2 regions of the Paraburkholderia sp. CNPSo 3281 genome follow, and region 2 is predicted to be linked to the other one. Evidence: riboswitches for the same ligand, from Rfam matches in the RefSeq annotation. Region 2 holds a riboswitch; the other holds the start of a gene.
The links. Region 2 has a riboswitch for thiamine pyrophosphate ahead of M3I56_RS24935 (FAD-dependent oxidoreductase). Riboswitches for the same ligand answer to the same signal wherever they lie in the genome.
Positions count from the first base shown of each region.

Region 1 (10,846 bases), on a different contig from region 2:
GACCGCGGCGCCCCGGCGGCAAGGCGGCGGGACGGGTAAAGCTCGACGGCATGGTGCAGATGCGCAAGAACGCGAAAAAAGACGGGGTACGAAGGACACCCGGGACGGGCGAAGCGCATTATGCAACAACGCCGGGCGGTGCGGAGGCTTTCAGGATGCTTTATGCGCGGCGATTCGTTGCGTGCGCGTCACAGTGGGAGCGACGCAAGCCAGGACGGCCGATCGCGCACCATATCGACGTTCGCCGACCGCGTCACGCCACGCTGGTTGGATCGTGCTAGCATGACACAACCTTTCGTTTAACTTTCATCAGTCGGTTTTCGTACACGCCACTCGCCATGCTTTCGCTCGTTTCGCGCCCCGTATCCGCCTTGCCGCCGCGCCATTCGCGCGGCGCGCCGGCGCGCTCACGCGCAGAGCGCGAGCGAACGACGCCGTGGTCTCTCGACACCCGAGCGCGCGCCCTGCCGTCCCTGTCCGCCCCGCTCTACGCCGCCCGGCGTCCGCACTGAACCCGCCTCCCCCAACCCATCGGAGCCGTTCGGTCGGGCTCCGGGCCGATCCGTTGCGCCCCGCTGCGGCCCGCGCCCGATTGCGCGCTTTCGCCCGCCAGCCCTCACCGCTACCTCGAATCTTTTCTGGATCGCAAGGAGAACTGCCATGTCAAAGAAAATCCGTTACTTCACCGAACTCGATGTTGCCCGCCTCGAAAAATGCGCCGCCGAACCCGGCGCCTCCCCCGCGCGACAGACTATGCTCGACGAGCTGCTCGAACACGCCGTGATCGTGGAGGCGCGCGACATGGCCGCCAACGTCGTGACGATGAATTCGCAGGTCACGCTCGTGGACGAGCGCAACGGCGCATCCCTCACGTACACCGTCGTCTATCCGCATGAGGCGAACGTCGACGCCGGGCGCCTGAACGTGTTCTCGCCCGCGGGTCTCGCGCTCCTCGGCGCGAAGCGCGGCAACGCCGTGCGCTTCACGACGCCGGGCGGCGCGGTCGAAACGCTGAAGATCGAACGTATCCTGTTTCAGCCCGAAGCCTCGAAGGATTTCACGCTGTAAGTTCCGCATACACGACTCACCACGCCTGGCACATTGCACGCGAGTTGGCACTTGCCAGATCGTCGCAGCACGGTGTATTGTTTGGCCTTGCTTACGCGGGGGTCCTGCGTCATGCGCCGCATCGAACGAAAGTCGTGCAGCGTATTTCGCGGGTGAGAAATACCCTTTGAACCTGATCTGGATAATGCCAGCGCAGGGAAGCGTCCGGACTTCGCAACATCGCTCAACGCCTCACCTCATCACAGCGAAGTCCGTCCACGTTCCGTCTCGTCTCCTGCTAAGCCGCTGTTCCCACTTTGCTTTGCATGGAGAGAGACGCATGAACGCGAATCCGAAGTTCATTTCCGCCAACGCGCACGTCGACGAAGCCGCGATCGCGCCGCTGCCCAATTCCCGCAAGATCTACGTGACCGGTTCGCAGCCCGATATCCGCGTGCCGATGCGCGAGATCACGCAGGCGGATACGCCCACGGGCTTCGGCGGCGAGAAGAATCCGCCGATCTACGTCTACGACACCTCGGGTCCGTACACCGACCCTGAAGCGAAGATCGACATTCGTGCAGGCTTGCCCGCGCTGCGTCAGAACTGGATCGAAAAGCGCGGCGACACCGAAGCGCTGCCGGGCCTTTCCTCCGAGTACGGCCGCGAGCGCGCCGCCGACCCCGCGACGGCCGAGCTGCGCTTCCCGGGCCTGCACCGCACGCCGCGCCGCGCGAAGGCCGGCAAGAACGTCACGCAGATGCACTACGCACGTCAGGGCATCATCACGCCGGAGATGGAATACATCGCGATTCGCGAGAACCAGCGCCGCGCCGAGTATCTGGAAAGTCTCAAGGCCAGCGGCCCGAACGGCGCGAAGCTCGCCGCGATGATGGGCCGCCAGCATCCGGGCCAGGCGTTCGGCGCAGCCGCCTTCGGCGAGAACGCGCTCAAGGAAATCACGCCCGAGTTCGTGCGCGACGAAATCGCGCGCGGCCGCGCGATCATTCCCGCGAACATCAACCACCCGGAAAGCGAGCCGATGATCATCGGCCGCAACTTCCTCGTGAAGATCAACGCGAACATCGGCAATTCGGCGGTCACCTCGTCGATCGGCGAAGAAGTCGACAAGATGACGTGGGCGATCCGCTGGGGCGGCGACACGGTCATGGACCTCTCGACCGGCAAGCATATTCACGAAACGCGCGAGTGGATCATCCGCAACTCGCCGGTGCCGATCGGCACGGTGCCGATCTACCAGGCGCTCGAAAAGGTCAATGGCAAGGCCGAAGACCTCACGTGGGAAATGTTCCGCGACACGCTCATCGAGCAGGCTGAGCAGGGGGTGGACTACTTCACGATTCACGCGGGCGTGCGGCTGCAATACGTGCCGCTCACCGCGAACCGCATGACGGGCATCGTCTCGCGCGGCGGCTCGATCATGGCCAAGTGGTGCCTCGCGCATCACAAGGAATCCTTCATTTATGAGCATTTCGAAGAGATCTGCGAAATCATGAAGGAATACGACGTGAGCTTCTCGCTCGGCGACGGCCTGCGTCCCGGCTCGATCTACGACGCCAATGACGAAGCGCAGCTCGGCGAACTGAAGACGCTCGGCGAGCTCACGCAGATCGCGTGGAAGCACGACGTGCAGGTGATGATCGAAGGCCCGGGCCACGTGCCGATGCAGCTCATCAAGGAGAACATGGATCTCCAGCTCGACTGGTGCCAGGAAGCGCCCTTCTACACGCTCGGGCCGCTCACCACCGACATCGCGCCGGGCTACGACCACATCACCTCTGGCATTGGCGCCGCGATGATCGGCTGGTTTGGTACGGCCATGCTCTGCTACGTCACGCCGAAGGAACACCTGGGCCTGCCGAACAAGGACGACGTGAAGGAAGGCATCATCACGTACAAGCTCGCAGCGCATGCGGCCGATCTCGCGAAGGGGCATCCGGGCGCGCAGGTGCGCGACAACGCATTGTCGAAGGCGCGCTTCGAGTTCCGCTGGGAAGACCAGTTCAACCTCGGCCTCGATCCGGACAAGGCGCGCGAATTCCACGACGAAACGCTGCCGAAGGACTCGGCCAAGGTCGCGCACTTCTGCTCGATGTGCGGCCCGCACTTCTGCTCGATGAAGATCACCCAGGACGTGCGCGACTTCGCTGCGAAGCAAGGCGTGAGCGACGACGAGGCTCTGAAGAAGGGCATGGAAGTGAAGGCGGTCGAGTTCATCAAGCAGGGCGCCGAAATCTATCAACGCCAATAAGCGCCGACTTCGGGCTGACTCAGGGCTACTTCGCCCCGGCGGGCGCACGCCGTCCGCCGAAACATTTTCTAACGACTCCCACAACTCTCTGACAAGCGCACACACCCGGATACGGGTCGCGTGGCTAGGATGAGGGTATCGAAGGTGCGGCGTGCGCGCGAGCGCATGTCTCACCGCTCACTCGAACGCATCTGCGTGGGGAGTCGAAAAATGAAAACGCTCAAACGTGCACGCACGCTCCTGACGGTGACGACGCTCGTCGCCGTGCTGGGCAGTCTTGGCGCTTGCGACAACATGTCGACACGCGACCGCGATACGGTGATTGGCGCGGGCGTAGGCGGCGTGGCCGGCGCGGCGATTGGCGGCAATGCGCTCTCCACCGTGGGCGGCGCAGCGGTGGGTGGCGTGATCGGCAATCAGGTTGGCAAGTAAGTGGCAAACAGGCGGTAGCGCCAGTACGAATCGACGATGCGGCTGCACGACTAGTTGCACGATCGAAGCGACGGCACAGAACAGAAACGATACGACAGGCAACACGCCATTCAAGGCGTGCATCAGGGAAGGATGCGCGGCGCAGACCCTCACGGGCTGCGCCGCGTTTGCTTGGGTCGATGGCATTCAGCCGCAGGACTACGCAATATATTCGGTAAGCGAAGCACGACGCAAAGCGGGTTCGTACGGCGTAAGCTCGAACGATCAGACGGCCCGGGCCTGAAGGCGATAATCCCGCGCGGCCGTTCGCCATTCGCGGAGCCCGCCATGAAACGTCCGTCTGTGTTCGTGATCGCGTCCGCGAGCGCGCTCCCCGCGCTTTCCGGCTGCTACTACTACGCCCCCTACGGCTACGCGCCCTACTACTACGGCACCGTGCCCGTTGCGGCCACCCAGCAGGAAGCCGCGGTCGTGCAACGGCGCCGAACCCCGCGCCGGCCGCCATGCCCGACGCACAGTATCCGGGGCCACTCTATCCCTCGCCTCCCGTTGCGATCGCCGTGCCTGCGTGGCCAGCCTATCCGGCCTATGCAGCCTACCCTGCGGCCTATCCCGCGTACTACCCTTATCCCGCGTACGGCTGGGGCTGGGGTGCGCCCGCCGTCTCGTTCGGCTTCGGCTACTGGGGCGGCGGCGGCGGACACTGGCATCACTGACGCTCACGCACTTCAGCCACACGGCAAAGTACACCGCAAAACGGTGCCGGACCGTACTTTCCCTCCTTGACGCTCCCGTTTCGTTATCTATCCTCCAAGTGGGCTAGCGGGGATTGAAGCACCGCCTTAACTCGGCCGCCTGGCCCGGCACTGAACTCCACAGCCGACGAAGCGCCCCGGCGCACGCTGCCGCACTGCGGCGCCGATAACGAACCAGCATAAAGGAGACGTGATGTTCCACCAGCTGTTGACCCCTATCGGCAATTCGCTGCTGTTTTCGTTTCTGATCGCCGTGCTGCCCATTCTCACCGTGCTCGTCCTGCTCGGCTGGGCGCGGCGGCCCGCATGGCAAGCCTCGCTCGCGGGGCTCGTGGTCGGTCTGGTCGTCGCGATCGCCGGCTGGCAGTTTCCGGTCAATCTCGCGATCAGCTCGGTGCTCGCGGGCGTGGTGTTCGCACTCTGGCCGGTGATGTGGATCGTCGTCACCGCAATCCTGCTCTACAACATCGCGCTGCGCTCGGGCCGCTTCGCGGCGTTTCGGATGTGGCTGCTCGACAATCTGCCCAACGACCGGCGCATCGTGCTCGTCGTGGTTGGCTTCTCGTTCGGCGCGTTGTTCGAAGGGATTTCCGGCTTCGGCACGCCGATCGCCATCACGAGCTCGCTGCTCATCATGCTCGGCTTCCCGACGCTCGAAGCCCTGACCTTCACGCTTATCTTCAACACGGCGCCCGTGGCGTTCGGCGCGCTCGGCGTGCCGATCACCGTGCTCGGCGCGGTCACGCACCTGCCCGCCGATCTGCTAGGCCAGATGGTCGGCCGCCAGTTGCCGTTTTTCGCCTTGCTGCTGCCGTTCTATGTCATCGCGATCTACGCGGGCGTGGGCGGCATGCTGCGCATCTGGCCGGTACTGCTCGTCGCGGGCGGCAGCTTCGCCCTCACGCAGTTCGTCACCGCCAACTTCATCAACTACAGCCTCACCGACGTGCTCTCGTCGCTCATCTCGCTGATCCTCACCATCCTGTTCCTGCGCGTATGGAAGCCCGCCCCGGATTCGCGCTTCACGATCAAGGTCGATCGCGCGAGCGAAGCGCGCGGCAGCGTGTCGGGCACGCAGGGCTGGTATCCGTGGATCATCGTGTCGGCCGTCGTGATCATCTGGACCATCGCGAAGGTCTTCACGATCGGCGAGGTGAAAGTGCCGTGGCCGGGCCTCGACAAGGCCGTCTACATCACGCTCTACAACACGCCCTATGGCGCGATCTGGGACTTCCAGCCGCTCGCCACCGGCACGGCGATTCTCGTCGCGGCGATCATCACCGCATTCGTCGTGCGCCTGAAGCCCGCCGATTTCGGCGTCGCGATCGTCGATACCTGGGTGCAGACGCGCATTGCCATCCTCACGGTCGCGACCATCGTCGGGCTCGCGTTCCTCATGAACTATTCGGGGCTCACCTATACGCTGGGTCTCGGGGCGGCTTCGGTCGGCGCATTCTTCCCGCTCGTTTCGGCCTTCCTCGGCTGGGTCGCGGTGTTCCTCTCGGGCAGCGACACCTCGGGCAACGCGCTGTTCGGCAACCTGCAGGTGGTGGCCGCGAAACAGCTCAACCTCAATCCCATCCTGATGGCGGCGACCAACTCGTCGGGCGGCGTCATGGGCAAGATGATCTCGCCGCAGAACATCGCAACGGGCGTCGCGACCACGGACCTCAAGGGCCAGGAAGGTCATGTGTTCGCGAAGACGTTCAAGCACTCGATCCTGTTGACGGTGCTGCTCGGCATCCTCGTGTGGCTGCAGCAGAACGTGCTCACCTGGATGATTCCGCACTGAGTACGGCGAGCGCGTGCATGAAAAAAACCCGCCTGCGCAGGCAAGCGCAGGCGGGTTTTCTTTTGCGACATCGGCCGCCCAGCGAATCCAGCGAATGCCGGCTCAAGCGCGATGCTTAGTGCAGTTCGTCGACCACGAGGCTCATGATCTCCTGCGCCGGGCGCGACGCGTCGATCTGGCCGCTGTCGTCCACGATCGCGATGCGCGTCTGGTTGTCGGTCACGGCGCGCACGTTGAGCTTGTACTGCTTCGCGACCTTTTCCTTGCGGCCGTGGAAGATCTGGTTCCAGAAGCCCTGTTCGTCCGAGCTGTGGTCCTTCGGATCGACGTAGCGCACATAGTAGATGCCCTTCGTGCGGTCGCGATCGTCCACCGTGAAGTTCGCGCGATCGAGCGCGATGCCCACGCGCACCCATGCGCGGTCGTACGGCTCGCCGAGCGTGAGTTCCGACGAGGTGTACTGGCCCGACGTGCCCTGCGCGCCCGAGTTCGACGATCCGCTGCCCGATTGCTGGCCCACGGCAGCGACGTTCTGCGCGGCCATGGCGGCGGCAGCGGCGTCCGGAGCATTCTTCTTCGCGTCGGTGCCCTTGCTGTTGGCCTTGGCGTCGGCTTCGGCCGCGACCTGCGCGTCGGGCACGCCCGGCTTCGCGTTCGCGAGCGTCATCATGAGGCGCTTGAGGTACTCGGCTTCGAGCGCGGGATCGTTGGGCTTCGGCACCCACTTGCTGGTGTCGTTATTGGTGCCCGAGAGCTGTTCGCTCAGACCCTTCTGGCTGATGAACACATAGGTGCCGCCGCTGGGCGACGTTTCGAGGCGCGTGCGGTACTTGTTGCGCTCGGCGGTCACGTACGAGTTGCCCGTGGCCCACGAGAGCGTGTTGCGGATGAGGCCGTCGCTGATCTTCGGATGGGTTTCGTTCCAGTCCGTTTCCATCACGCCCTTGTCGCGCTGGTCGACCACGAGCAGAAAGCCTTGTTCCTGCCAGAAGCGGCGCACCTGGGCCCAGACCTGGTCGGGCGCGCGGCTGTCGATGACGAGCCAGCTTTCCGTGCCGTCGCGCTGGATATGCATGCCCGGCACCTGCGGGACCACCTGGCTCTCGTCGGACTGCGGCGCGGCGGCCTGGGTCTGCTTGAGCGAGGACAGCGAGGCCTCGCCGCCCTGCGGCGCGAGCGAGCGCTGGTCGGACGCTTCGTCGAGCATGTTCGGCGGCACAGCGAGCGACGACTGCTTCGCCTTGGCGTCACTACGGTAATCGATCTTGCCTGGCGTCGGCGAGCTGCAGCCGGCGACCAGCCCGCCCGCCATCAGAAGCGCAAGCGCGCGTGCGGCAAGACGTTGATGAAAATCACTCATGTTCGGGTAATCCCTTCGGCTACGCCACGGCCAGTTTCCGTGGATCAACCAAACATTTTACCGGTCCGGCGGCCCGCTGTGCAAAAACCACGGGGTGGCACGCAATCCAGGCCCCGCATCAGCCCCGGCGACACGCGCCGGACCGTGATCGCGACTCCCCAAACCGACCTCGCCGTACCATTCATCTAAGTTCGATCCGACACTGCAAGCCTGCTGAGTCGCCGTCAATTTCCTTTAGGATCAACGCACTAACTCCAATCCACGCCAAAACGCCCCTCTGCGCTCTGCCGCCCTGCCAGCCTCAGACGCTTGCGAGGACGACCCCGGCGCTAATTTCACCTCGAAATCTCAATAGAGCTCGACGATCACGCGCTACGGGCCCGGGTATTGCCCGGGTTCGCCTGTCAGCCTCGGCGCGACGATAGCCGGCATCGACGGCGTGGGCGCTTCCATGACCTTCGCGGTCGCGAGCTCGACGACGCTGCTCGCCAGCGGCAACTGGGCCTTCGGCAATCTCGCTGGCTACAGCGGTCGCGCGTTCGGCTGGGGACTCCCGTTCTTCTTCGGGCGCCGCGTGTTCACGGCGATCGCCTCGCAGGTCACGCCCGCAGGAAGCAGACCATTCTTCGCGTTCTGAGCGCGCCGGCGGCCGCCAACGTCTCATCGGTCACAAACGACGAAGGCCTCTTGCGAGGCCTTCATGAGCGCAGGTTGCGCGAATGTCGAGCGGATGTAGAAACGCAACCGCGAACAGAGTGCGCCCGCCTTAGTCGTTCGCGGCGTTCGGGTCGGGCGTGGTCTTCGCGAGCTTCGGCGGCGCGAGCCAGCGGAACGTCGCGAGGCCCGACTCGTTGAAGGTGCACTCCGCGGCGGCCGGCGTGACCGCGGCCTTCTTGATGCCGAGTTTCGCGACCAGCGCCGCGACCGGCGTGGTCGGCTTGCCCTCCGGCGCGCCGCCCTGGGCGACCGGAGCGGTGGGAACCGAAATCGTGCCGGGCAGCGCCGCCGCCTGCACCGTCGGCGCGGTGATCGTGGTCGCCTCGTTGGCGCCCTGCGCCGTGTTGGACGACGCTGCCGATGCGGCCGAAGCCGCCGATGCCGACGGCGCCGAGGCAGCCGCGGGGGCCGACGCCGCGCCGTTCTCGAGCCGCCCTTCGATCACCACGCGCGCACCACGATACGTCGTCGCGCTATGCGTGACTTTCAGGTCGCCGAGCGTCGTCCCGGCAAGGCGGCTACGCATCGCCTCTTCGCACGTGCTGGTGTTGCGGTACTGCGCCGCGCATCCCGCGAGCAGGGTGACGGCGGCCGCGAGGCCGGCGAAGCATGCGTTACGTTTGTTCATCGCTCATCCGTTTTTCAGGCTGCGGCAATTGTAGCGTACGGGGCGGGGAATCCCTGACGGCGCTCGCGCCCGCGTGCGACCCTGCTATCATCGCTGCTGTATATCCGTACAGTGCCGCGCGTGCTTCCCGACTCTCCCGATCCGTTCTACTACCTCGCGAACTTCGAGCGTGCGCTAGCGTGGCTCGATGCGCGCTGCGCCGACCTGTTCGACGACGCCGAGCGCCGCTTCGCCGACGATTTCGCCCAGCTGCCGCAGGCTGCGCGCGCGCTCTTCGTGCGCATGCTGATGCGCAAGGGACCCCATTTCCGCGCGAGCCGTCTCGCGTACGACGAGATCGGCTGTCCGCGCGCGGCGGCGGAACCACTCGTCGCGGCGGGCTGGCTCGACGACACGCCCGCGCTCGATCTCGACGCGCTCGCCGCGCTCGTCACGAAAGCCGAACTGCAGGCGCTCGCCGCGCGCCTTGGCATCGCGCCCGAACCGCGCGCCACGCGCGCGGCAACGCTCGAGACGCTCGATGCACACTATGCCGCCGCGCCCGAGCCGCGCGACTGGCATGCGTGGTTCCCGGCCTCACCCGACACCGTACTGCTGTTCGCGAGCGCCCCGCTCTGCGAGCGCCTGCGCCTCATGTTCTTCGGCAACCTGCATCAGGACTGGTCGGAGTTCGTGCTCGCCGACCTCGGCGTCTTTCGCTACGAAAGCGTGCCCTTCGATCGTGCCTCGCGCGCGTTCCAGCGCCGCGAGGACATCGACGCGTATCTGGCGCTGCGCGATTGCCGCGACGGACTCGAGAGCGCCGCCGAGGCCCTGAACTTCGACGCTGCTGCCGCCATCGCCGCAACACTCGAAGCGCTCGACGCACTGGCCGCGCGCACGCACGCCAATGTGTGGCTGCGCGCCCGCCACGACAAGCTGCGTCACGCCACGGGGCTCGCCGCCGAGCGCGCGGGCGAACCCGCACTCGCGTGGCGCGCTTATCTCGACTGCGGTCATCCTGAATCGCGCTACCGCCGCGTGCGTGTGCTCGAACAACTGAACCGCCGCGAGGAAGCGCTGGTGCTCGCACAGACCATTGCCGAAGCGCCCGCAAACGAAGAGGAAGCGCAGCGCGCCGCACGCACGCTCGGCCGTCTCGCACGCACGCGGGCGAAGTCGAAGACGAGCGCCGAGCCGGGGTTCGCCCAGCACGAACTCACGCTGCCCGCGGCGCCTCGCGCACTGCGCGTCGAGGAAGCCGCGCGCATCGCGCTCGCCACGCCGCAAGCGCCCGTGTTCTATGTCGAGAACACGCTGATCAACGCGCTCTTCGGCCTGCTCTGCTGGCCCGCGCTGTTCGCGCCGCTGCCAGGCGCGTTCTTCCATCCGTTCCAGCGCGGCCCCGCCGACCTGCACGCCGCCGACTTCGTCGCACGCCGTGCTTCGCAGTTCGAAGCCTGTCTCGCCGAACTCGAAACGCACGCCTACCGCGACTCGATTCTGCGGCGCTATGCGGAAAAATCCGGCACCCAGTCACCGTTCGTCGCCTGGCCCGCACTGAGCGACGAACTGCTCACGCTCGCCCTCGACTGCTTCCCCGCCGCCCATCTACGTCTGTGGTTCGAGCGGCTGCTGCGCGAACCCGTTGCCAACCGCTCGGGGCTGCCCGATCTCGTGCGCTTCTCGCCGCTCGAGCGGCGCTACGAACTGATCGAGGTGAAAGGCCCCGGCGACCGTCTGCAGGACAACCAGCGCCGTTGGCTTGCGTATTGCGTGCAGCACGGCATGCCGGTTTCCGTGTTGCAGGTGCGCTGGCCCAGCCTGCCCGACGAAGCCAACGACAGCGCCGCCCAGGCGCTGC
Region 1 covers NZ_JAMBPS010000003.1:373,827-384,672, forward strand. The annotation lists gene M3I56_RS05655 (GreA/GreB family elongation factor) at 661-1,068, shown strand; TPP riboswitch at 1,156-1,285, shown strand; gene thiC (phosphomethylpyrimidine synthase ThiC) at 1,388-3,319, shown strand; gene M3I56_RS05665 (glycine zipper 2TM domain-containing protein) at 3,530-3,751, shown strand; gene M3I56_RS05670 (hypothetical protein) at 4,255-4,467, shown strand; gene M3I56_RS05675 (L-lactate permease) at 4,700-6,298, shown strand; gene bamC (outer membrane protein assembly factor BamC) at 6,414-7,658, opposite strand; gene M3I56_RS05685 (DUF3443 family protein) at 8,023-8,295, shown strand; gene M3I56_RS05690 (hypothetical protein) at 8,425-9,003, opposite strand; gene M3I56_RS05695 (VRR-NUC domain-containing protein) at 9,124-10,846, shown strand, end outside.
Region 1: it holds a riboswitch for thiamine pyrophosphate, as region 2 does, so the genes downstream of both, thiC (phosphomethylpyrimidine synthase ThiC) here and M3I56_RS24935 (FAD-dependent oxidoreductase) in region 2, are expected to answer to the same signal.

Region 2 (10,846 bases):
CGGCCTCGCCCTTGGTCATGCCCCAGGTCGCGATGAGCGTCGGGATCAGGAACGAGTAGATCATGAAGTCGAACGCGTCGACGGCGTAGCCGCCGAATCCCGCGTAGAGCGTGCGCCGCTCGCGCGCGTTCAACTCGGTGAACCAGTGAAAGTAGCCCATCGCGTGTCTTCCCCCATATTTGTTGTGCGCGCAACGAACCGGGTGAGCGGCGCGTGCGGCGCTTGCGACCCGGCTCGCGCAGACGCGTTGGGTGGCGTGTGCGCTTGACGCTGGCGGGCTGCGCGGTGCGACGCCGCCCGTCTCCGGTGTGCTGGAGGGGTATTTTACGGTGCGAAACCGTGCTGAGGCGAGGGGCAATTTTTGGCGCCCGCTATCGTTGTATTCCGATATTTAGTTCGCTAGCGAGCGAACGATGGCGCGTGGGAACCGCACGGCGCTAGAGCGTGAGCCCGCCATCGACATGAATCACCTGGCCGGTGATGTGGCGCGCGGCGTCCGAGAGCAGGAAGGCGATGAGTTCGGCGACATCGGCGGGATCCGCCACGTGGCCGAGCGGCGTTTCCTGCGCCGCGCGCTCCCACACCGGCGCGTTTTCCGGCGTGGGACCCTTATCCTTGCGCGTATAGCCGGGCGCGACGCAGTTCACGGTCACGCCGTGCGGCGCCAGCTCCGCCGCGGCGGTTTTCGCCAGCGATTCGAGCGCGGCCTTCGCGGCGGCGGTGGCGGCGAACGGCGCGCCGACGCGGTAGCGGTGCGCGACGAGCGAACTCAGCGCGACCACGCGGGCGCGCGCCGAGCGTTCCAGCGCCGGCTGCGCGCGTTGCACAAGCGCCGCGAACGCGGCGGGCATGGCCGCGAATGCGCCTTCGAGCGACGCGGCGTCGAGCGCGGCGAGCGTCTGGCGCTGCGCATGCCCGGCGTTGGCGACCAGCTGGTCGAGCGTGCCGAAGTGCGCGAGCGTGGCGTCCACGAGTGCGCTCGCCTGGCCGGCCTGCACGAGATCGCCGCACGCGGTGGCGCAGGTCGAGCCGTGCTGCTCGCACTCGGCGGCGACGGCGGCGAGCCGGGCGCGCGACGCGTCATCCGCGCCGCGTGCGTGCAGCATCAACGCCGTGCGAGGCGCCGCGATGCGCCGCGCGAGCGCTGCGCCGATACCCGAGCCCGCGCCCGTGATCAGCACGACGCGCGCCGCGCTTGCGCTCACGCGGCAACCCGCTCTTCGGGCATGCGCTCGATCTCGAGCGTGTCGTGGTGGTACGCCGCGAGCGACTCGCGGTGGGCGACGCTCACGATCGCCGCTTTCGGCAGGCGCTCCATGAACAGCTTGTAGAGCCGGCTTTCGTTGTCGGGATCGAGCGCGCTCGTCGCTTCGTCGAGGAACAGATAGTCGGGCTTGTGCAGCAGTACGCGCGCGCCCGCGAGGCGTTGCTGCTCGCCCGGCGAGAGCACGCGCGACCAGTGCGCCGATTCGGCGAGACGATCCATGTACTCTTCGAGGCGGCAGGCGCGCAGCGCTTCGCGGCAGTCTTCGTCGCTGTAGTCGTCGGCGGGCGAAGGGTAGGTGAGCGCCGCCTTGAGCGTGCCGATGGGCAGATAGCTCTGCTGCGGGATGAACATCATGCGCGCATCCACAGGCGCGTCGATCGAGCCCTCGCCGAATGGCCAGAGGCCCGCGAGCGCGCGTATCAGCGTGCTCTTGCCCGCGCCCGAGGGGCCGCGCACGAGCCAGCGCGAGCCCGGCTTGATGGCGATGTCGCGCACTTCGGAGAGCGGCGTGCCGTTGGGCAGCGAGAGCTTGAGATGTTCGGTGGCGAGTTCGTTGTTGTCGATGAAGTGCAGGTTGATGCCGCCATGCTCGGTGGCGGGCGAGACCGATTCCTTCAGGCGCGGCGAGTGCACGACACGCACGAATTCGCGCAGACGATTCACGGTAGCGCGCCATTCGACCAGCGTGGAGTAACTGTTGATGAACCACGAGAACGAGTCGCTCACGGTGCCGAACGCCTGCGAGATCTGCATCAGCACGCCGAACGTGAAGGCGCCCGCGAAGTAGCGCGGCGCGGCCACCACGAGCGGGAAGATGATGGCGATCTGGCCGTAGAAGCTCAGCACGAAGGTGAGGCGCTTCGTGTACTTCATCACGCGCCACCAGTTGTCCTTGATGTGCGCGAAGAGGCCTTGCGCGTTGCCGCGCTCGGTGTCCATGCCGTCGTAGAGGGCGATCTGCTCGGCGTTTTCGCGCAGGCGGATCAGGCCGAAGCGGAAGTCCGCTTCCACCTTTTGTTGCTGGTAGTTGATCGACACGAGCGGGTGGCCGACCTTCTGGATCACGAGCGAGCCGAACACCGCATAGAGCGCGGCAGCCCAGACCATGTAGCCCGGAATCGCGAGCGGCTGGCCGCCCAGCGTGACCGTGAGCGCGCCCGCGAGCGTCCACAGGATCGTGATGAACGAGATCAGCGTGACGACCGTGGAGAGCAGGTCGAGCGTGAGCGAGAGCGTGGTCGTGGCGAACGACTGGAGGTCGTCGCTGATCCGCTGGTCGGGGTTGTCGGCGAGGCGGTCGCGCTCGATGCGGTAGAACGCGCCCTTGCCGAGCCACTCGCTCAGGAAGCGGGTGGTGAGCCACTGACGCCAGCGAAAGCCGAGCATCTGACGCAGATAGCGGCCATACACCGCGAGGATGATGAAGCCGAACGCCAGTTCGGTGAAGGTCATCAACAGCGGCGGGAAGCGCTTGACGTCCTTGGCCTGCAACGCGTTGTAGAACTCCGCGCTCCAGCCGTTCAGGCGCACGTTGATCCACACGACGAGCAGGTTCATCACGATGATCGCGACGAGCAGGCCCCAGGCGATCCAGCGTTCCTCGGAGACCCAGTAGGGCTTGATCAGGCTCCACGCGGTGATCTTCTGATGCTCGTTCTGATCGGGCGTGGCGCGGGCAGGTTGGTTGGTCATGTGCGTCCTGAAGGTGTGGCGGCCCGCTGGGGGCATGCGCTGCGCGCCGCACGGCGGCAGCGTTGCAGCGATTTTTGCAGCGATTCTGTCGTCGGGCGCTTAAGTGAGTCTTAACGGGGCACAGGCGGAGTCAAAACTGGCGCCTGGCGTGGAGGCAAAAGCGCACGCCGGCGCCGCCGTAGCGTGGCGCCCATTGTCTCACCGCGCGGGCCTGCGAGGCGAAAGAGGCGGGTTCAGGGCATTGTGCCAGACCAGCACCCCCGGCTCCGCCGAGGTTTGCGGGCCGCGCGCGTTTTGTGGTCTAATCGTCGTTGACGAAACAGGGGTGCTTCACCGGTATGCCGGGCATGCCGCCAGTGAGGCTGAGAGAAACCCTTTGCACCCGATCCGGGTAATACCGGCGCGGGAAGTTTCCAGAAAGTCTTGGCCGGCGCCCAGCCTGGTTTTTTCAAGGAGGGGGCGCCAGGTTTCCCGCCGGGCTGCGCTTTGGGCGCATGGGTTCGTACGAATTCCGCGAATTTTGTACAGGGCCGTCTACGCCGCATAGCCTCCACGGTCGGCCTTGCCAGCCGGTTTCGTCCTTGGGTACGTCTGCTGCTGCCGTACGGAAAGGATACGATGACCGCCTATTCTCTTTGTTCCCCGATTCTTATCGCGTTCGCCTTGCGTGACGGAGCGTCGTCATGAGCCGCGCCCGCAACCCTAACGTGGGCAGCGTGCCCGACTTCGCCGTGCTCGGCGGCGGCCTGAGCGGCCGGCTCGTCGCATGGCGTCTGGCCGGCGAGGGCCATCGCGTCGCGCTTTACGAGCGCGGCGGCCCCGAAGGCGGCGAAGCCGCGGCCTGGGTCGCGGCGGCCATGCTTGCGCCGCTCGCGGAGGCCGCCGTCGCCGAACTGCTCATCACCGAGCTTGGCGTCGCGTCGCTCGAATCCTGGCCGCGCATCCTGGCCGAGCTGCCGGAGCCCGTGTTCTTCCAGCGCAACGGCACGCTCGTGGTCTGGCATAGCGCCGATCGCACCGAAGCGCCGCTCTTCGAGCGCCGCGTGCGCGCCAACGCGCCGCGTTCGCTCGCCGATGCAAACTTCGTCGCGCTCGCCGGTGCGCAGCTCGACGCCGCCGAACCGGCGCTCGCCGGGCGCTTCGCGCACGGCTGGCTGCTCGAAGGCGAAGGCCAGCTCGACAATCGCCAGGCCCTGGCCGCACTGGCGGCGGGGCTCGCCACGCGCGGCGTGCAAACCCACTGGCACACCACGGTCGACGAGGCCAATCCGCCGCCTGCGCGCGTGACGATCGACTGCCGCGGGCTGGGCGCCAAACCTGCGCTGCCGGGTTTGCGCGGCATTCGCGGCGAAGTCGCGCGCGTGCACGCGCCGGGCATCACGCTCACGCGCCCGGTGCGGCTCCTGCATCCGCGCTATCCGCTCTATATCGCGCCCAAGGAACACGATGTCTTCGTGATCGGCGCGACCGAGATCGAAGGCGAGGACCGTTCGCCCGTGAGCGTGCGCTCGGCGCTCGAACTGCTGAGCGCGGCGTTTGCGGTGCATCCGGCGTTCGGCGAGGCGCGCATCCTCGAGTTGAACACACAGTGCCGCCCGACGCTGCCCGACCATCGCCCGGCGCTTATCTGGGACGGCAAGACCACGCTGCGCGTGAACGGCCTCTATCGGCACGGCTTCATGATCGCGCCGGAAGTCGCCGACGAAGCCGCGCGCTTCGCCGAGGCGCTGCTCGACGCCCGCGTGAGCGATGCCGATTCCTTCGAGGCGCTGCGCCGCGCGTCGCGCTGGGGCGACATGCTGCACGCGCAGGGCGCGCACGAGCCGGCCTGACGCCGCACCAGAAACAATCCGCAGTTTGAGAACGTATTTGCCATGGACATTCATATCAACCAGAAGCCGATCACGCTGCCCGAGGGCGCGACTGTCGCCGATGCGCTCGCCGCATTCGGCGCGCGTCCGCCGTTCGCCGTCGCCCTGAACGGCGATTTCGTGGCGCGCACCCAGCATGGCGCGCGCTCGCTCCAGGCGGGGGACCGCCTCGACGTCGTGAGCCCCGTGGCCGGCGGCTGAGCCTCGCTCGCCCAAGCCACCGGTTGCGCGCATCGCATGTATCGCGAGCGCGTTCACGACACCGCCAAGGATTCCTACCCATGACCACCACATCCACCGCCGACGCGCTCACGCTCTACGGCGAAACCTTCGCGAGCCGCGTGCTGCTCGGCACGTCGCGTTATCCTTCGCTGCAGTCGCTCGCCGACTCGATGGCCGCCGCGCGCCCCGGCATGATCACCGTCGCGCTGCGCCGCCAGATGAACGAGGGCACCGCCGAAGCCGGCTTCTTCGACCTGCTCAAGCGCCACGGTGTGCCGCTCCTGCCGAATACGGCCGGCTGTCTCACCGTCAACGAGGCGGTAACGACGGCGCACATGGCGCGCGAAGTCTTCGAAACCGACTGGATCAAGCTCGAACTGATCGGCGACGACTACACGCTGCAGCCCGACCCGGTCGGCCTGATCGAGGCCGCGTCGCGCCTCGTGAAGGACGGCTTCAAGGTGCTGCCGTATTGCACCGAGGATCTCGTGATCGGCCGGCGTCTGCTCGACGCGGGCTGCGAGGCGCTCATGCCGTGGGGCGCGCCGATCGGCACCGGCAAGGGCGTGATCAACCCCTACGGCTTGCGCGTGCTGCGCGAGCGCTTGCCCGATGTGCCGCTGATCGTCGATGCGGGCCTGGGCGTACCTTCGCACGCGTGCCAGGTGATGGAGTGGGGTTTCGACGGCGTGCTGCTCAACACAGCCGTTTCGCAGGCCACGCACCCCGCGGCGATGGCGCGCGCGTTCGCGCTGGGCGTCGAGGCGGGGCGCGCCGCATTTCTCGCCGGACCGATGGCCGAGCGCGAAGCGGCGGTCGCCAGCACGCCCGTGGTCGGCATGCCTTTCTGGCACCAGGATGGAGACAAGCGATGACTGAAACGCTGCGCCTGCAGAACCGCGAACTGTTCTGGCCGCCCGCCGACGAACTCACCGAAACGGCGGAGCGCATCCGCGCGCGCCTGGGCGACTGGCCGCCCACGCACGCACCGTGGCGCATCTGTCTCACGCCGCCCGACGCCCCCAACGGCGGCGATCTGATCATCGTGACCGACGCGGCGCCGCATCTGGCCAATATCGCGCGCTGGATGACCGACGGCGCGGGCGTGATCGAAGCCGCGGGCGAAAACCCGAAGGCGGCGCGCGCCACGCTGCATCTGGGCGGCGAGCGTTACGCGCTCGAGGGCGAACTGGCGGAAGACTGGATTCCGGCGCTGGCGGCGTTCCTCGACTGCGGCTTCGATCCGCACGACGCGCTCGTGCTCGCGCTCGCCTGGCGCGACGGCGACGAGCAGCAGAGCGACGCCTGGCCCGTCGACATCAAGCGTTTTCCGCGCGTGCTGGGCTTGCCCGCCGCGCCCGCGCTGCCGTTCGCGCCGTGTCCCGCGAAGCTCGGCTTGTATCCGGTGCTGCCCACGGCCGACTGGGTCGAACGCGTGCTCGACTACGGCGTCAAGACGGCGCAGCTGCGCAGCAAGCAGCCGAAGTCTGCGGCGCTCACGCGCGAAATCGAGCGCTGCGTCGCGGCGGCCCGCAAGCACGACGCGCAGCTCTTCATCAACGATCACTGGCAGGAGGCCGTCGCGGCCGGCGCTTATGGCGTGCACCTCGGCCAGGAAGATCTGCGCGAAGCCGACCTCGGCGCGATCGCGGCGGCCGGCGTGCGTCTTGGCCTCTCGACGCACGGCTACTTCGAGATGCTCACGGCGCTTCATTTCCGTCCGAGCTACCTCGCGTGCGGCGCCGTCTTCGCCACCACGACCAAGGCGATGCCCACGGCGCCCCAGGGCCTCGCGCGTCTCGCCCGCTACGTGAAGCTGCTGGACGGCGTCGTGCCGATGGTGGCGATCGGCGGCATCGACGGCAATGTGCTGCCCGAGGTGCTCGCCACGGGCGCTGGCAGCGCAGCGGTAGTGCGCGCCGTGACCGAGGCGGCCGACCCGGCTGCCGCGGTTGCTGCATTGCGCAACGCGTTTACGCAATAATGGTCCGCCCTGGCTTCGGGCTGCGCCGCGTGCGCGACCCGAGGCCGAGGGGGCCGCAACCCGCAACAGCGGGCGATTGCGGCTTACATCGGCGGGACTAGGGGCGTCACGGCAGGTTTTCCACGATGGCCCTATAATCCCGCCTTCGTGTAAATGGACTGTCAGCCACGTGCCCTCAACCTCTGAGACCCTACTGGAGCTGCGCGACGTCGACTTCGGCTACGGCGACCGGCTCGTCCTGTCCGGCCTGAACATGCGCTTCCCGCGCGGTCGGGTGGTGGCAGTCATGGGCGGTTCCGGTGGCGGAAAAACAACAGTGCTGCGTCTGATCGGCGGCCTCGTTCGCGCCCAGCGCGGCCAGGTGCTGTTCGGCGGCCAGGACGTCGGCGCGCAATCGCGCGACGGCCTCTACGCCCTGCGCCGCAAGATGGGCATGCTCTTCCAGTTCGGCGCGCTCTTCACCGACATGTCGGTGTTCGAGAACGTCGCCTTCGCCCTGCGCGAGCACACCGACCTGCCCGAAGAGCTGATCCGCGACCTCGTGCTCATGAAGCTCAACGCCGTCGGCCTGCGTGGCGCGCGCGACCTCGCGCCTTCGGAAATTTCCGGCGGCATGGCGCGGCGCGTGGCGCTCGCGCGCGCCATCGCGCTCGACCCCGAACTGATGATGTATGACGAGCCGTTCGCGGGTCTCGACCCGATTTCGCTCGGCATTACCGCGAACCTCATCCGCACGCTCAACGACGCACTCGGCGCAACTTCGATCCTCGTCAGCCACGACGTGCCCGAGTCGTTCGCGATCGCCGACTACGTGTATTTCATGGCGAACGGCCGGGTGCAGGCGCAGGGCACGCCCGCCGAGCTGCGCGCCTCGACCGACCCGATCGTGCGCCAGTTCATCGACGGCGCGCCGGACGGCCCGTTCCGGTTCCATTACCCGTCGAACCTGCCGCTCGAAGCGGACTTCGGCATTGGCGGAGGCCGCTCATGATCGGCGCCATCAGCTCGATCGGGCGCACCGTGCTCGAAACGATCGCGCGCGCGGGGCATGCCACGCGCTTTTTCGTGCGCCTCGTCCTCGAATTCTTCCCGTTGCTGCGCCGGCCGCGTCTTGTCACGAAGCAGATCCACTTCGTCGGTAATTATTCGCTCTTGATCATTGCCGTGTCGGGCCTGTTCGTGGGCTTCGTGCTCGGGCTGCAGGGCTATTACACGCTCAACCGCTACGGCTCCGAGCAGGCGCTCGGGCTGCTGGTCGCGCTCTCGCTCGTGCGCGAGCTCGGGCCCGTCGTCACCGCGCTGCTGTTTGCGGGCCGCGCGGGCACCTCGCTCACGGCCGAGATCGGCCTCATGAAGGCGGGCGAGCAACTCACGGCCATGGAGATGATGGCGGTGGACCCCGTGCGCGTGGTGGTCGCGCCGCGCATGTGGGCAGGCGTGATCGCCATGCCGATCCTCGCGGCTATTTTCAGCGCAGTCGGCATTCTGGGCGGCTACGTGGTGGGCGTGCTGCTGATCGGCGTGGACGCCGGCGCGTTCTGGTCGCAAATGCAGGGCGGCGTGGACGTCTGGACCGATGTGGGCAACGGCGTGGTGAAGAGCATCGTGTTCGGCTTCGCCGTGACGTTCACCGCGCTCTATCAGGGCTATGAGGCGAAGCCCACGCCCGAGGGCGTGTCGCGCGCGACCACCAAAACGGTCGTGTACGCGTCGCTCGCGGTGCTCGGCCTCGACTTCCTGCTCACCGCGCTGATGTTCAGCTAAAGACGCCGGGCAGCGACCCGGCCGCGCGGCGCGCACAGGAGCGACGCCGCAATGGATTCTCATTGGGATGACGATGAAAAAGAATGCTCTCGACTTCTGGGTCGGTCTGTTTGTGGTGCTGGGCTTTATCGCGCTGCTGTTTCTTGCGCTGAAGGCCGGCAACATGAGTTCGCTGTCGTTCCAGTCCACCTACCCGGTGAAGCTCAAGTTCGACAATATTGGCGGCCTCAAGCCGCGCGCGCCGGTGAAGAGCGCGGGCGTGACCGTGGGCCGGGTGGCGTCGATCGGCTTCGACTCCAACACCTATCAGGCGCTGGTGACGATCAACCTCGACCAGCAGTACCAGTTTCCGAAGGACACGTCGGCGAAGATCCTGACGTCGGGCCTGCTCGGCGAGCAGTACATCGGCCTCGAGCCGGGCGGCGATTCGGAGATGCTCAAGGCCGGCGACACCATTTCGATGACGCAGTCGGCCATCGTGCTCGAGAACCTGATCGGCCAGTTCCTCTATAGCAAGGCGGCCGATTCGGGCGCCGCGAAGCCGTCCAGCGGCGCGAGCACGGACGCGGCGCCTGCTGCCGCACCTGTACCGGCTCCGGCCCCGGCCCCGGCTGCTTCGGCGGCACCGGCGGCTTCGGCGGCCCAATAAGAAGGAGAAAAAGAATGACGACCATACGCATGCGCGCCATTACGATTGGCGTCGCAGCGCTTGCACTCGGGGGCTGTTCGACGGTGCAGACGCCGTCGAAGGAAGATCCATGGGAAGGGTTCAACCGCACGGTGTACACGTTCAACGACAAGGTTGACACGTACGCGCTCAAGCCGGTGGCGCAGGGCTACGTGAAGGTGACGCCGCAGCCCGTGCGCGACAGCGTAACGAACTTCTTCGCGAACATCGGCGACGTGTACAACGCCGCGAACAACTTCCTGCAGCTGAAGATCACCGATGGTGTCGAGGACATCATGCGGATCGTGATCAACACGGTCTTCGGCCTCGGTGGCCTGTTCGACGTCGCGACGCTCGCGAAGCTGCCCAAGCACAACCAGGACTTCGGTCTCACGCTTGGTCACTATGGCGTGCCGCCCGGCCCGTACCTCGTGCTGCCGCTGTTCGGTCCGAGCACGGTGCGTGACGGCGTCGGCCTCGTGCCCAACTACTTCATCAACCCGCTCACCTATGTGGATCCGGCCGCGCTGTCGTGGGGCCTTTACGGCCTGAACGTGGTGAGCACGCGCGCCAACCTGCTTGGCGCGAGCGACCTGCTCGAAGGCGCGGCGATCGACAAGTACTCGTTCATCCGCAACGCCTATCTGCAGCGCCGCCGCTATCTGCTTTCGGACGGCCGCGCGTCGTCTGACAGCAACCTGCCGGATTACGGCGATGGCGCGCCGCTGCCGAAGTACGACGACACCGACGAGGGCGCGGCGGCCGGTGCGGCGGTCCCTGCTTCGGGCACTGCGCCTGCGGCCGCGCCGACTGCGGCCAGCATGGTGCCCGCCAACCCCAACGGCGCAACCACCGCCCCGGCCACGCTGGAAGGCCCGGCTGGCGCCGCGGCGCCCGTGGGCGCGTCGGAAACCACGGTGCCGGGCGACCAGATGATCCCGCCCGCGCGCATCGGCTTCCCGAGCATGCTGCGTCTGCACTGAGCGCTGCGCTCCGGCGTGGCGCGACGCCTCGCCGGAGCGTTCGTCTGACATATACGTCTGACGTAACAAGCAGAAACGCTTGTCGCACTTTGCTGGCAGTTTTTGACATAGCGAGATAGATCTCGCGTGATATCGTTGGCTCCAACGGGGCGATGTCCCCCTACTAGCAGGACTCGATATGAAAAAATTCTTTCTGTACCCGTTTTTCGCCATGTTTCTTTCGTTTGCCGGCGGTGCGTTCGCCCAGACGGTAGACACCAGCAATCCCGACGCAATGGTTCAGACGGTCACGCAGCAGGTCATGAGCCAGATCAAGGGTGACAAGACCATCCAGTCCGGCGACATCAGCAAAATCACGCTGCTCGTGAACGAAAAGATCCTGCCGTACACCGACTT
Region 2 covers NZ_JAMBPS010000029.1:34,257-45,102, reverse strand. The annotation lists gene M3I56_RS24950 (MFS transporter) at 1-160, opposite strand, end outside; gene M3I56_RS24945 (SDR family oxidoreductase) at 438-1,205, opposite strand; gene M3I56_RS24940 (ABC transporter ATP-binding protein/permease) at 1,202-2,959, opposite strand; TPP riboswitch at 3,271-3,385, shown strand; gene M3I56_RS24935 (FAD-dependent oxidoreductase) at 3,643-4,791, shown strand; gene thiS (sulfur carrier protein ThiS) at 4,834-5,031, shown strand; gene M3I56_RS24925 (thiazole synthase) at 5,112-5,927, shown strand; gene thiE (thiamine phosphate synthase) at 5,924-7,036, shown strand; gene M3I56_RS24915 (ABC transporter ATP-binding protein) at 7,206-8,027, shown strand; gene mlaE (lipid asymmetry maintenance ABC transporter permease subunit MlaE) at 8,024-8,800, shown strand; gene mlaD (outer membrane lipid asymmetry maintenance protein MlaD) at 8,874-9,449, shown strand; gene M3I56_RS24900 (VacJ family lipoprotein) at 9,464-10,450, shown strand; gene M3I56_RS24895 (phospholipid-binding protein MlaC) at 10,629-10,846, shown strand, end outside.